2 regions of the Phenylobacterium sp. LjRoot225 genome follow, and region 1 is predicted to be linked to the other one. Evidence: riboswitches for the same ligand, from Rfam matches in the RefSeq annotation. Region 1 holds a riboswitch; the other holds the start of a gene.

Region 1 (5,378 bases):
GGAAGGCGTCGCGGGTCATGATGTCCGAGGGCTTCAGGTCCTCGCGCACCATGTCGACGATCCGCAGGCCGGTCCGGTAGGCGCACTCCTGTCGGTCACGATAGGGGGCCGGGATGGCGGCCGAGCCGGGCAGCGACATGCCGAGCGCCTCGGCCAGGCTGTTCATGGTCGTCGCCGTGCCCATGGTGTTGCAGTAGCCGGTCGACGGCGCCGAAGAGGCCACCAGCTTGACGAAGCCCTCCTGGTCGATCTCGCCGGACGCCAGCATTTCGCGGGCCTTCCAGACGATGGTCCCCGACCCGGTCCGCTCGCCCTTGTGCCAGCCGTTGAGCATCGGGCCGACCGAGAGCGCGATGGCCGGCAGGTTCACCGTCGCCGCCGCCATCAGGCAGGCCGGCGTTGTCTTGTCGCAGCCGATCGTCAGCACCACGCCGTCCAGCGGATAGCCGTAGAGCACCTCCACGAGGCCGAGATAGGCGAGGTTGCGGTCGAGACCGGCGGTCGGCCGCTTGCCGGTCTCCTGGATCGGGTGGACCGGAAATTCGATGGCGATGCCGCCCGCCTCGCGGATCCCCTCGCGCACCCGCTCGGCCAGCACCAGGTGATGTCGGTTGCAGGGGCTGAGGTCCGAGCCGGTCTGGGCGATGCCGATGATCGGCCGACCGCTCCGCAGTTCCTCAAGGCTGAGCCCAAAATTTAGGTAGCGCTCCAAATAGAGCGCGGTCATGTCGATGTTGTCGGGGTTGTCGAACCAGGCGGCGGAACGCAGCTTGCGAGGCTTCATCGACGTGTCGGTCATGGGTGATCCTAGGCGGCGCGGGCGATCGCGTTGACGGTGTCCATCAGCGGATATACTCAGACAATAACGAGATCAATGCCCTGTGGAGGACCTGTGCCCGGCCCTGTTCCAACTTCTCTCGCCGCCGCTCGGCCCCCCAAAGGGGCGTCGTCCGCGGCCTACCGGCCGGCGCTGATCCTGCTGGCGAGCCTCTTCTTCATGTGGGGGTTCATCACGGTCATCAACAACACGCTGCTCCCGCACCTGCGCAGCGTGTTCGAGCTCAACTACACGCAAACGACGTTGATCGAATCGACCTGGTTCGTCGGCTATCTCATCGCATCGCTCCCCGCCGCCAAATTGATCGAGCGGATCGGCTATCAGAAAGCGCTGGTCGTCGGGCTGGCGGTGATGACCGCGGGCTCGCTCGGCATGATCCTGGCGGCGTGGCTGCCGTCTTACGGCGTGACCCTGGCGTCCCTTTTCACCGTGTCGTGCGGGATCGCGCTGCTGCAGGTCGCGGCCAACCCCTATGTCGCGGTGATCGGTCCGCCCGAATCGTCCGAATCTCGCCTCACCCTGGTGCAGGCGTTCAACACGACGGGCGACGTGCTGGCGATCGTCTTCGGCCGCTATTTAATCCTCGGCCGCACCACCGGCGGCACGTCGGCGGAGGGCACCCACCTCAGCTACGCGCAGCGCATGGCCGACGCGCAGGCGACCATGCTGCCCTATCTAATCGTCGCGATAGTGCTGGCGCTGCTGACCATCGTCATAGCTCGCGCGCATCTGCCAGCGCTGGGCGCTGCCGCGCGCCGCGCCAATGCCGAGGAGCGCCGCCATTTGTCGCTCTGGCGGCATCGCAACCTGGTGCTCGGCTGCGGTGCGATCTTCCTCTACGTGCTGGCCGAGATCGGCGTCGGCAACCTGTTCATAAACTTCGCCTCTCAGCCGAGCATCGCCAACATCACGCACGAGCAGGCGGCCTTTTACCTCACCTTCGTGTGGGGCGGGATGATGGTCGGCCGCTTCGCCGGCGCCTTCATCATGCGCCGGTTCGCACCCGAGAAAGTGCTCGCGGTGTTCGCGCTCGGGGCGCTCGTCTCTGCGCTCGTCGCGACCTTCGTGCAGGGGCCGGGCGCGATGTACGGGCTGATCGCGATCGGGCTGTTCCACTCGGTCATGTTCCCGACGATCTTCGCGCTGGCGATCCGCGGGCTCGGCCCGCTGACCGAGGAGGGCTCGGGGCTGCTGATCATGTCGATCGCGGGCGGCGCACTGGTGTTCATCCAGGGCAACATTGCGGACCGCTACGGCATCCAATGGGCGTTCATCGTCACTGTTTTGTGCGAGCTGTACGTGCTGTTCTACGCGCTGTGGGGCAGCAAGCCGACCGGGCCGGAGGTGCTTCCCGCGCCGCAGCTAGCGAAGTGATCGAAACCGCCCGGCTGATCCTGCGGCCATTCCGCAAGGAGGACCGGGCGCCCTTCGCCGCGATCAACGGCGACCCGCGGGTCAGCGACTGGCTGGGCGGCCCGATCGATCGGGCCGCCAGCGACGCCGCCATCGACCGCATCAGCGCCCACATCGGCGAGCACGGCTTCGGCTTCTGGGCGGCGGAGCGGAAGGCCGACGGACGGCTGATCGGCATGATCGGCTTGAAGCAGATGGCTCCGGACCTGCCGCCCGCGCCGGCGATCGAGGCCGGCTGGCGGCTCAGCCCCGACGTCTGGGGCCAGGGCTTCGCCGTCGAGGGCGGGCGCGCCGCGATCGGTTGGGGCTTCGCCTATTTGGCCGCCAATGAAATCATCGCCATCACCGCGGTGGACAATCTCCGCTCTCGCGCCGTTATGGAAAAGGTCGGCATGGTCGAGCAGCCGGCGTGGGCTTTCGACCATCCCGGATTGGTGGAAAACCATCCGCTGCGTCGCCACGTCGTCTATGCGGCGACGGCGCCCTCTCCGACCTAGCTTCTGACTGCTCTCACATCATCCGGTCATCCCCGCTTTCGCGGGGATGAACGGTGTTGGAAATTGGTCCTAACCCTTCAGCGCCAGCGGCAGTCCGGCGAACATCACCGTCACCTGGTCGGCGCGCTCGGCGGCGCGGCGGTTAAGCCGTCCGGCCTCGTCGCGGAAGCGCCGGGCGAGCGCGTTCTCCGGCACGATGCTCATGCCGACCTCGTTGGAGACGAGGATGACCTCGCCGGCCGTGCGGCCCGCGGCGTCCAGCAGCGCCTCGGTCGCAGCCTCCAGGTCGCGCTCGGCGAACATCAGGTTGCTGAGCCACAGGGTTAGGCAGTCGACGACGGCGCATTCTTCCGCCGAAATCCCGGCGATCGCCTCGGCCACCTCCAGCGGCGTCTCCAGGGTTCGCCAGGCGGGGCCGCGCTCGGCGCGGTGACGGGCGATCCGCTCGCCCATCTCCGCATCCAGGGCTTCGGCGGTGGCGATCATCACCGGCGAACCGCCGCGCGCCCGCGCCTCGGCCTCGGCCAGCGCCTGGGCGTGCGCGCTCTTTCCCGAGCGCGCGCCGCCGATGATCAGCCGAAGCCCCATTCGAACACCCCTGGTTTGACGCCCGGAGACAGCACGCCTATAGCGCCTCCCACGCAACGGGTTCCCGTAAGGGATCAAAAGGGAACTGGGTGAAAAACCTGGGCTGTCCCCGCAACTGTAAGCGGCGAGCGCGATCTCACTAGCCACTGGGCCCGCCAAGGTCTGGGAAGGCGGGATCGAGCGATTGAGCCGTGAGCCAGGAGACCTGCCTGTCGCGGTCGTCATTCGGCGAGGTCGGGGATGGCCTTGGCGGACGGGTGAAACCCCGGTTCGGCGACGTCTTGTCCGGCTGCGTGCGCGCGGGACGGGCGCGTCGCGCCCCGACTGCGCCAGGCGGCCTTCGTCAGAGGGGGTCCTCGCCTTGAAGTCCAAACTGTTCATCTCCACCGCCATCGGCGTCTTCGCCGCAGCCGCGCCCATGGCCCATGCGGCCGAGATCGAGATTCCGCGCGTCGACGAGATCGTCGTCGTGGCCAACCGCTCGCCCGAGCGCGCCGATCGCGTCGGCCAGCAGATCACCGTGCTGACGTCGGAAGACCTCAAGGCGCAGCAGACGCCGGTGCTCACCGAAATCCTGAGCCGCACGCCGGGGATCAGCTTCGCCCGCAATGGCGGCGTCGGCGCCACGACCCAGGTCTATATCCGCGGCGCCGAACCCGGCCAGAGCGTGATCCTGATCGACGGGGTCAAGCTCAACGACCCCTCCTCCACCGACACCGGCTTCAACTTCGGCAACCTGCTGGTCGGCGACATCGAGCGGGTGGAGATCCTGCGCGGCCCGCAGTCAGTGCTGTGGGGCAGTCAGGCGATTGGCGGGGTGATCAACCTGATCACCGCCGGGCCCAAGGCGCGCTTTGAGAGCGACGTTGTCGCCGAGGGGGGCTCGAACAACTGGGGCTACGGCCGGGTCGGCGTCGGCGGCAAGTCGGAGCGGGTCACCTGGCGCGCCACGGCGGCCTATCTGACGACGACCGGCGTCTCCGCCTTCGACGAGCACAAGGGCGGGGCGGAGTCCGACGGCTATCGCAACGTGGGCGCCAGCGCCAAGGCCGAGATCAAGGTCACTGACCGGCTGTCCCTGGACCTGCGCACGGTCTATTCCCGCGGCCGCAACGAATTCGACGGCTTTCCGCCGCCCAACTTCACCTTCAGCGACACCCGCGAATACGGCGTGACCGAGGACCTCGTCGGCTATGCGGGCGCCAACCTCGCCCTGCTGGACGGCCGCCTCACCAACCGTCTCGCCGTCGCCTACACGCACACCGATCGCCAGCTGTTCAACCCCGACCAGCCGTTGACCGACGTCACCTTCCGCGCGACGGGCCACAACCGGCGCTTCGAATATCAGGGCGCCTTCGCCCTTACCCCGACCTGGAAGGCGGTCTTCGGAGCTGAAAGCGAGCGCTCGACGATGCGCAGCGCCTCGCCCTCCGATTTCGATCCCAACCCGGCTTCGATCCGCCGCAGCGCCGACATCGACGGGATCTACGCCCAGCTTCGCGGCGACCTCGCCCCCGGCCTGATGGTCAGCGGCGGGGTGCGTCATGACCGTCACGACGACTTCGGCGGTCACACGGTCGGCCAGGCCTCGGCCGCCTGGCGGATCAACGACGGCAAGACGATCCTGCGCGCCAGCTGGGGCCAGGCTTTCAAGGCGCCGAGCCTCTACCAGCTGGGCAGCGAGTACGGGAACCCGAGCCTGGCCCCAGAATCCTCGCACAGCTGGGACGCCGGCGTGGAGCAGCGGTTGTTCGATAGCCGGGTGGTGCTGTCGGCGGCCTATTTCGACCGGCGGACGAAGAACCAGATCGACTTCTTCTCCTGCCCTTTCGTCAGCGCCGACCCGCGCTGCGTGGGCGCCGGCGGCCTGCCGCGGTTCGGTTACTATGTGAACACCGCCCGCACCAAGGCCCATGGCGTTGAGCTCTCCGCCCAGGCGGCCGTGACCGAGGCGCTGACGCTCAGCGCCAACTACACCTGGACCGATGCGCGCAACCAAACCCCGGGCGCCAACTTCGGCAAGCATCTGCAGCGTCGTCCGC
Region 2 (5,378 bases), on a different contig from region 1:
CGCGGCTCTTCCAGGCCCCGCGGGCGTTGACGACGGTGCTGCCCTTGTCGCGCTGGGAATTGTCCTCGATCAGCGGATAGGGGCCCAGATGGCGCACGCGCAGACTGCCTTCCCAGTGCTCTGAGACGGCGGACACGCCGAGCGATGCGGCGTTCTCGAAGGCGTTCGGGATGTGGTCGCCGTTGTCGTAGCGCGCGTGGCTGGCGGTGTAGTTGGCGTCGAGCGCCAGCCAGGGCAGCGGCCGCCAGAAGCCGACGAGTTCATAGCCGCGCCGGCGGCTGGCGCCGGTCGGCTCGACAGCGTTGCTGTCGCCGACGAACTTCAGCTCGCTGCCCACGTTCAGCCACCAGTAGGTCGCCGTCAGGGTCAGGTTGGCGTGCTGGAAGCGGGCGCCCACCTCCTTGCCCGTGCCGTGCACGAGGACGGGGACCGGCGTAGCGGTCACCGCGCCGCGCACGTCGTTGGAGTGGAAACCCCGTCCCCAATCGGCATAGAGCTCGACCTGGTCGCTCAGCCGATAGGCGAGGGTCACCTTGGGCGAGACGATCTGGTCGTGGCCGGAGCCCTCGCCGAGGGCGGCGGCCGCCGCATCCAGCGCCCGGACGTCGTAGTGGTAGTAGTCGCCGCGCAGGCCGCCGATGATCCGCAGCCGCTCGGTCGCCTGCCAGGACGCCTCGCCGTAGGCCGAGGCCGACGCCTCCTTCACGCGGTAGAGGCCGAGGGATTCGACGAACGCGCGATCGTCGGTGTGCGTGACCCCGACCTTGCTGATGTCGTCGTAGCGGTTTTCGGTCCCGAGCATGAGGTCGAGCCCCGGAGCCAGGCGCCAGGTCCGTTCCGCCTTCACGCCGAAGATCCGTCGGCGGTCGTATTGGTGGATCTGGGCGCTCGTCCCGTCCGCGTTGGCGTAGGTCGGGTTGGAGAACATGTCCCAGTCGTAGGCCTGGGCATAGGCGTTGGCGCGCCAGGCTTCGCCGGTCAGCCGGGCGCTGGCGATGAAGCGCATGGTCTGCCCGGTCGCTGACGGATCGGGGGAGCAGAAGACCTCCGGGCAGGTCGGCGTGCCGATGATCCGTTCGGGGATCTGCTCGGTCGGGTTCCAGGTCGCGCGGTAGGCGTGGGCGGTCAGCTCGAGCTGGCCCAGCGAGGTGTCGTGGGCGTATTTCAGAAATCCCGCATAGTGCCGAAGGCGCTCGGGCTCTTCCCAGGGTCCGTCGTAGACCTTGGCTTGGCCGACCAGGGTCAGGTCGCCGCCGCCGAGATCATGGGCCGTGCCGCCCGCCGCCGCCCGGCGCCAGCCGTAGGAGCCGACCTCCGCCGAGACCCAGGGGCGGTCGTAGCCGTCGAGGGTGGTCATGTAGGCGGCGCCCGCCAGGGCGAAGTCGCCGCCGTCGGCGCGGTAGGGGCCTTTGCGATAGTCCTCGCGGCCGATGATTTCCGGGATCAGGCCGTTGAGGTCGAGATAGCCCTGGCCGTGGCCGTGGCTGCGGAAGTTCATCTGCACGTCGTCGATATAGGTGGTGAAGTCCGACCCGTGGTCGAGGTTGAAGCCGCGCAGGAAGTACTGGTTGGCCTTGCCGCTGCCGGAGTGCTGAGCGGCGATCATCCCCGGCACCGCCTCGAGCAGCTCGGCCACCCGCAGCAGCGGGCGAACCAGCAGGTCGGAGCCGGCCACCGTGCCCTCGCTCGCCGCCTGGGCCACGCCGATCTTGGACTCGCCGCGGCCGAAGACCACGACCTCCCCGACGGAGCCGGCGGCGGTCGCGATGGCGGGCGCCTCATCCGCCCGGGCCGATCCGAAGGCGGCGAGCGCCCATGGGGCCGCCATGAGAAGGGCCGCTGTCCGGGCCTTGAAAACTGCTTTAGTCATTCTAGTCCTGCCGAGCGCGATGAGACGCGGCGGGACCTCCGCCGGCGGACAGCCAGGCGGTCGCACCGGTCGCACGAGCGCTCGCGCACGGCCGGCGTCGAGGCGGTCTCCGCCTCCTGTCGTCGCTCGACGGGGTTCCGTCGCCTCGGCCATCCCCTGGGCCAGGGCAAGAGCGACATGCGCCAGCCGGTCTCCTGGCTCACGGGTCAAGGCGTGGTGCGCGGCCTTCCCAGGGCGGGCTCCATGGAACCTTCCCCAGTGGCTGCGGTCCGGGCTGGCCGGACCACGATGCGCACTACGCTCGCCGCTTACAGTTGCAGGGACAGCCCCGGCTTCCGGTCCTGGAGGACCGTCACCGTGTTCCCGTAAAGCCCTCGCGGGCGCCGGCGCGATGTAGATGACGCCGGTATGCCGACGCCACAGCGCCGCTTAGGGGGTTTTCATTGCGGCGCCAAGGCGCCTGTTCGGGCGCCTTGGCTCAGGCGGGCTCAACGATCCGCTTCGTTCGCCTCAGAGGTTCGAAAGGCCCGTCTGCAGGTCGGCCGCATCCATGGCGGGGCTCAGCTCGAAGGTGGCGTTCAGACCCGTGAAGAAGGGCTCGGCCAGCGGCGGCATCTGGGCGGGCGAGGCCAGATCGAACACCGCGACCATGGTGCGCTTGCCGTCCAGGGCGGTGAACCAGACCCCCTCCGGCTTGGCGGCCTCCATGAAGCCTTGGACGATCTTTGGCAGGCTGCCGTCCTTGATCGCCCGGTTGGCGGCGTCGACCTCCATCTGAACCTTCAGAAACATGCGCATGGCTCGCTCCCTTTCGCCTCGAGGGGTCGCTGACGACCGGATGATGGCTTGCACCCGGATGCAGGTGTTCAATCACTGCAAATGACGCCCTGGGCGCCGAATTCAGCTCGACGTTCGGCGCTTGAGCCGCTGGAGGGCGCGGCGCCGTCGAGGGGCGACGCCCGGGCGCGTCGCGGTTTCTGCAAGAGAGCCGACGGCGCGCGCAACGAGGGGCTGACCTGAACGTTTTTCGGCAGATCCGATGCGACAGGCCGGCGGACGGCGGTGAGACCCTCGGCGGCCTGAGCGAGAGGGAAGAAGGAGGACGTCATGCGCAAGTACATCGACTGTCGCGAGGTCCCGAGTGAAAGCCACTGCACGGTCGCCATCTCCGCAGACACGGAGCGTGAACTCGAAGAGGCCGCCGTGCAGCACGCCACGGCGGTGCACCAGCACCAGGACACGCCGGAGCTGCGCGCCATGATCCGGCAGGCCATCCACGAGGGCCAGCCGGCCGCCTGAGCTCAGGCGCCCTCAGCTCATTGGATTGGCCGGCGGCGCAGGGTCGCCGGGGAGCGGGATGAACTCCTTGTCGTCGGCGTCGGGCAGCTTCATGCGGCCGGCGCGCCAGTCGGCCTTGGCCTGCTCCAGCCGCGCCTTCGAAGAGGCGACGAAGTTCCACTCGATGAAGCGCGGTCCGATCGGCTCGCCGCCCAGCAGCATGACCACGGCCGGGGTCACGGCGCGAAGGGTGACAGCATCGCCGGGCGCGAAGACGGCCATCTGGCCATCATGCAGCTGGCGGCCATCCACCTCGACGACGCCCTGGGCGACGTAGGCCGCGCGCTCGGAATATTCCGGCGGCAGCTCGGCGACGGCGTCCGCCGCCAATGTCCAGTGGACGTAGAACAGCGGCGAGAAGGTCTGCACCGGCGAGCGCGCGCCGAAGGCCGCCCCGGCGATCAGCCGCGCGCTCAGCCCAGGCGCCTCAAAGGCGGGAAGCTCGCTCGCGGCGTAGTGATCGAAGGACGGCGCAGTTTCCTCGTCCGCCACCGGCAGGGCGATCCAGGTCTGGATGCCATCCATGCGCCCGCCGTGGGCGCGCAAGGTCTCGAACCGCTCGGAATGGGTGATGCCGCGCCCGGCGGTCATCCAGTTGACCTCGCCGGGGCGGATCGGCTGGGTGACTCCGGTGGAGTCCCGGTGGGTCATCTCACCCTCGAACAGATAGGAGAGGGTGGAGAGGCCGATGTGCGGATGCGGCCGCACGTCCACCGACTTCGGAAAGCCCGCGGGGAACTCCGCCGGCCCCATGTGGTCGAAGAAGATGAAGGGCCCGACCATGCGCCGCGGGGCGTAGGGCAGCACGCGGCCCACCTCGAACCCGCCGAGGTCCTTGCGCCGCTGGTCGATGACGAGCTCGATCATAGCCTGTCTCCCATGGTTCCTACGGCCAAACGCAGGGTCTGTGTCATAGGCTTGAACGCCCCTTCAGTCAGCTTCGCTGACAGCTCCCCTGCGAAGCCGACGGAGGGGGCGTTGCGGCGTTGGCCGGGCTACCCCTGCGCGCTCACATAGGCGCTGATCAGGCCGAGGGGCGCGGCGGTGGTGTGTTTCACCGAGCGGATGACGATCCGGCTTTCGATGTTGGAGATCAAACCCAGCGACAGGAGGCGGTCGCGCAGGAAGGTGTCGAAGGCGTGCATGTCGCGGGTGACGACCCGCAGCTCGTAGTCGGCGGAGCCGGTGACGGTGGCGCACTGCACCACCTCGGCCATCTTGGCGATCGCCAGCTCGAAGGCCTCGAGGTTGTCCTTGGTCGGCAAGGTGAGCTTGACCGTGCAGTAGACCTCGAAGGTCAGGCCCAGACGATCGCGATCGAGAATGGTCACCCGGCGCAGGATGATGCCGGAGTCTTCCAGCCGCTTGATCCGCCGCCAGCAGGGGCTGGAGGACAATCCGACCCGGTCGGCGATCTCGGCGACCGATAAGCCGGCGTCATGCTGGATCAGGTCGAGAATCTTGGCATCGACCGCGTCGAGGGTCTCGGACAAGTTTTCCTCCTTCGATCGCCGAAGAGGCGCGATGATCGTTCCCCAGAACCGAATGGAAGGGGCATGCTTTTGGCAAGCAATTGCAGCGACCTTATATGATCTTCTAATGGCCCTGGGGAGGGCTCGCAGGAAAGAAATTGCAATGCGGCGCCTGGATGTGACGCTGGACGACACGTTTCTCCTCCCGGAGGGGAGAGTGTTCATCACCGGCGTCCAGGCCCGTATTCACGTCCTTCTGGACCCGCATCGGCTTGAACCCCCTGGGTCCCGGCTGCGCATGCCGCTCGCGGATGAAGACGTAGAGACGGCCGCCATCGCCCCAGTTCATGCTGCGCGCATCGTCGGAATCCACTTGCAGCAGCAGCCGCCAGCTCCGCGCGGCGGCGATGATCGCGTCGGGGACCTCATTTGCCCAGACCGGCTCCGGCAGCGGTTGCGCTTGTGAAGTTCGGGCGGCCCGCGTCCGGCTTGGGCGCGGTCAGCGGCGGCCGTACCAGAACCACAGCGGAGGTATCAGGAAGGTAAGCGCCATCACGCCGAAGATCAGGCATGGCCAGAACGACGCCCAGAACAGCGGTGACGAACTCATTTCGCTGAGGCTAGGCACCGGTCCCTCCTTGGTTTGTAGGGCGAGTTGATAACACGCTGCAGGTCGAGAACAAAGAAAGAACATGGGG

Evidence for each region. Region 1 has a riboswitch for cobalamin ahead of ACSQ2B_RS03450 (TonB-dependent receptor plug domain-containing protein). Riboswitches for the same ligand answer to the same signal wherever they lie in the genome.
Region 2: another riboswitch for cobalamin. It lies ahead of ACSQ2B_RS23350 (TonB-dependent receptor); the one in region 1 lies ahead of ACSQ2B_RS03450 (TonB-dependent receptor plug domain-containing protein).

What each region holds. Positions count from the first base shown of each region.
Region 1 covers NZ_CAXUPL020000001.1:724,461-729,838, reverse strand. Annotated here, with positions in the region: gene ACSQ2B_RS03470 (IlvD/Edd family dehydratase) at 1-799, opposite strand, end outside; gene ACSQ2B_RS03465 (sugar MFS transporter) at 893-2,212, shown strand; gene ACSQ2B_RS03460 (GNAT family N-acetyltransferase) at 2,209-2,748, shown strand; gene cobU (bifunctional adenosylcobinamide kinase/adenosylcobinamide-phosphate guanylyltransferase) at 2,818-3,336, opposite strand; cobalamin riboswitch at 3,378-3,563, shown strand; gene ACSQ2B_RS03450 (TonB-dependent receptor plug domain-containing protein) at 3,698-5,378, shown strand, end outside.
Region 2 covers NZ_CAXUPL020000004.1:690,853-696,230, forward strand. Annotated here, with positions in the region: gene ACSQ2B_RS23350 (TonB-dependent receptor) at 1-1,870, opposite strand, end outside; cobalamin riboswitch at 2,039-2,273, opposite strand; gene ACSQ2B_RS23355 (hypothetical protein) at 2,381-2,668, opposite strand; gene ACSQ2B_RS23360 (DUF1059 domain-containing protein) at 2,978-3,169, shown strand; gene ACSQ2B_RS23365 (pirin family protein) at 3,182-4,075, opposite strand; gene ACSQ2B_RS23370 (Lrp/AsnC family transcriptional regulator) at 4,204-4,701, opposite strand; gene ACSQ2B_RS23375 (hypothetical protein) at 4,805-5,053, opposite strand; gene ACSQ2B_RS23380 (hypothetical protein) at 5,180-5,308, opposite strand.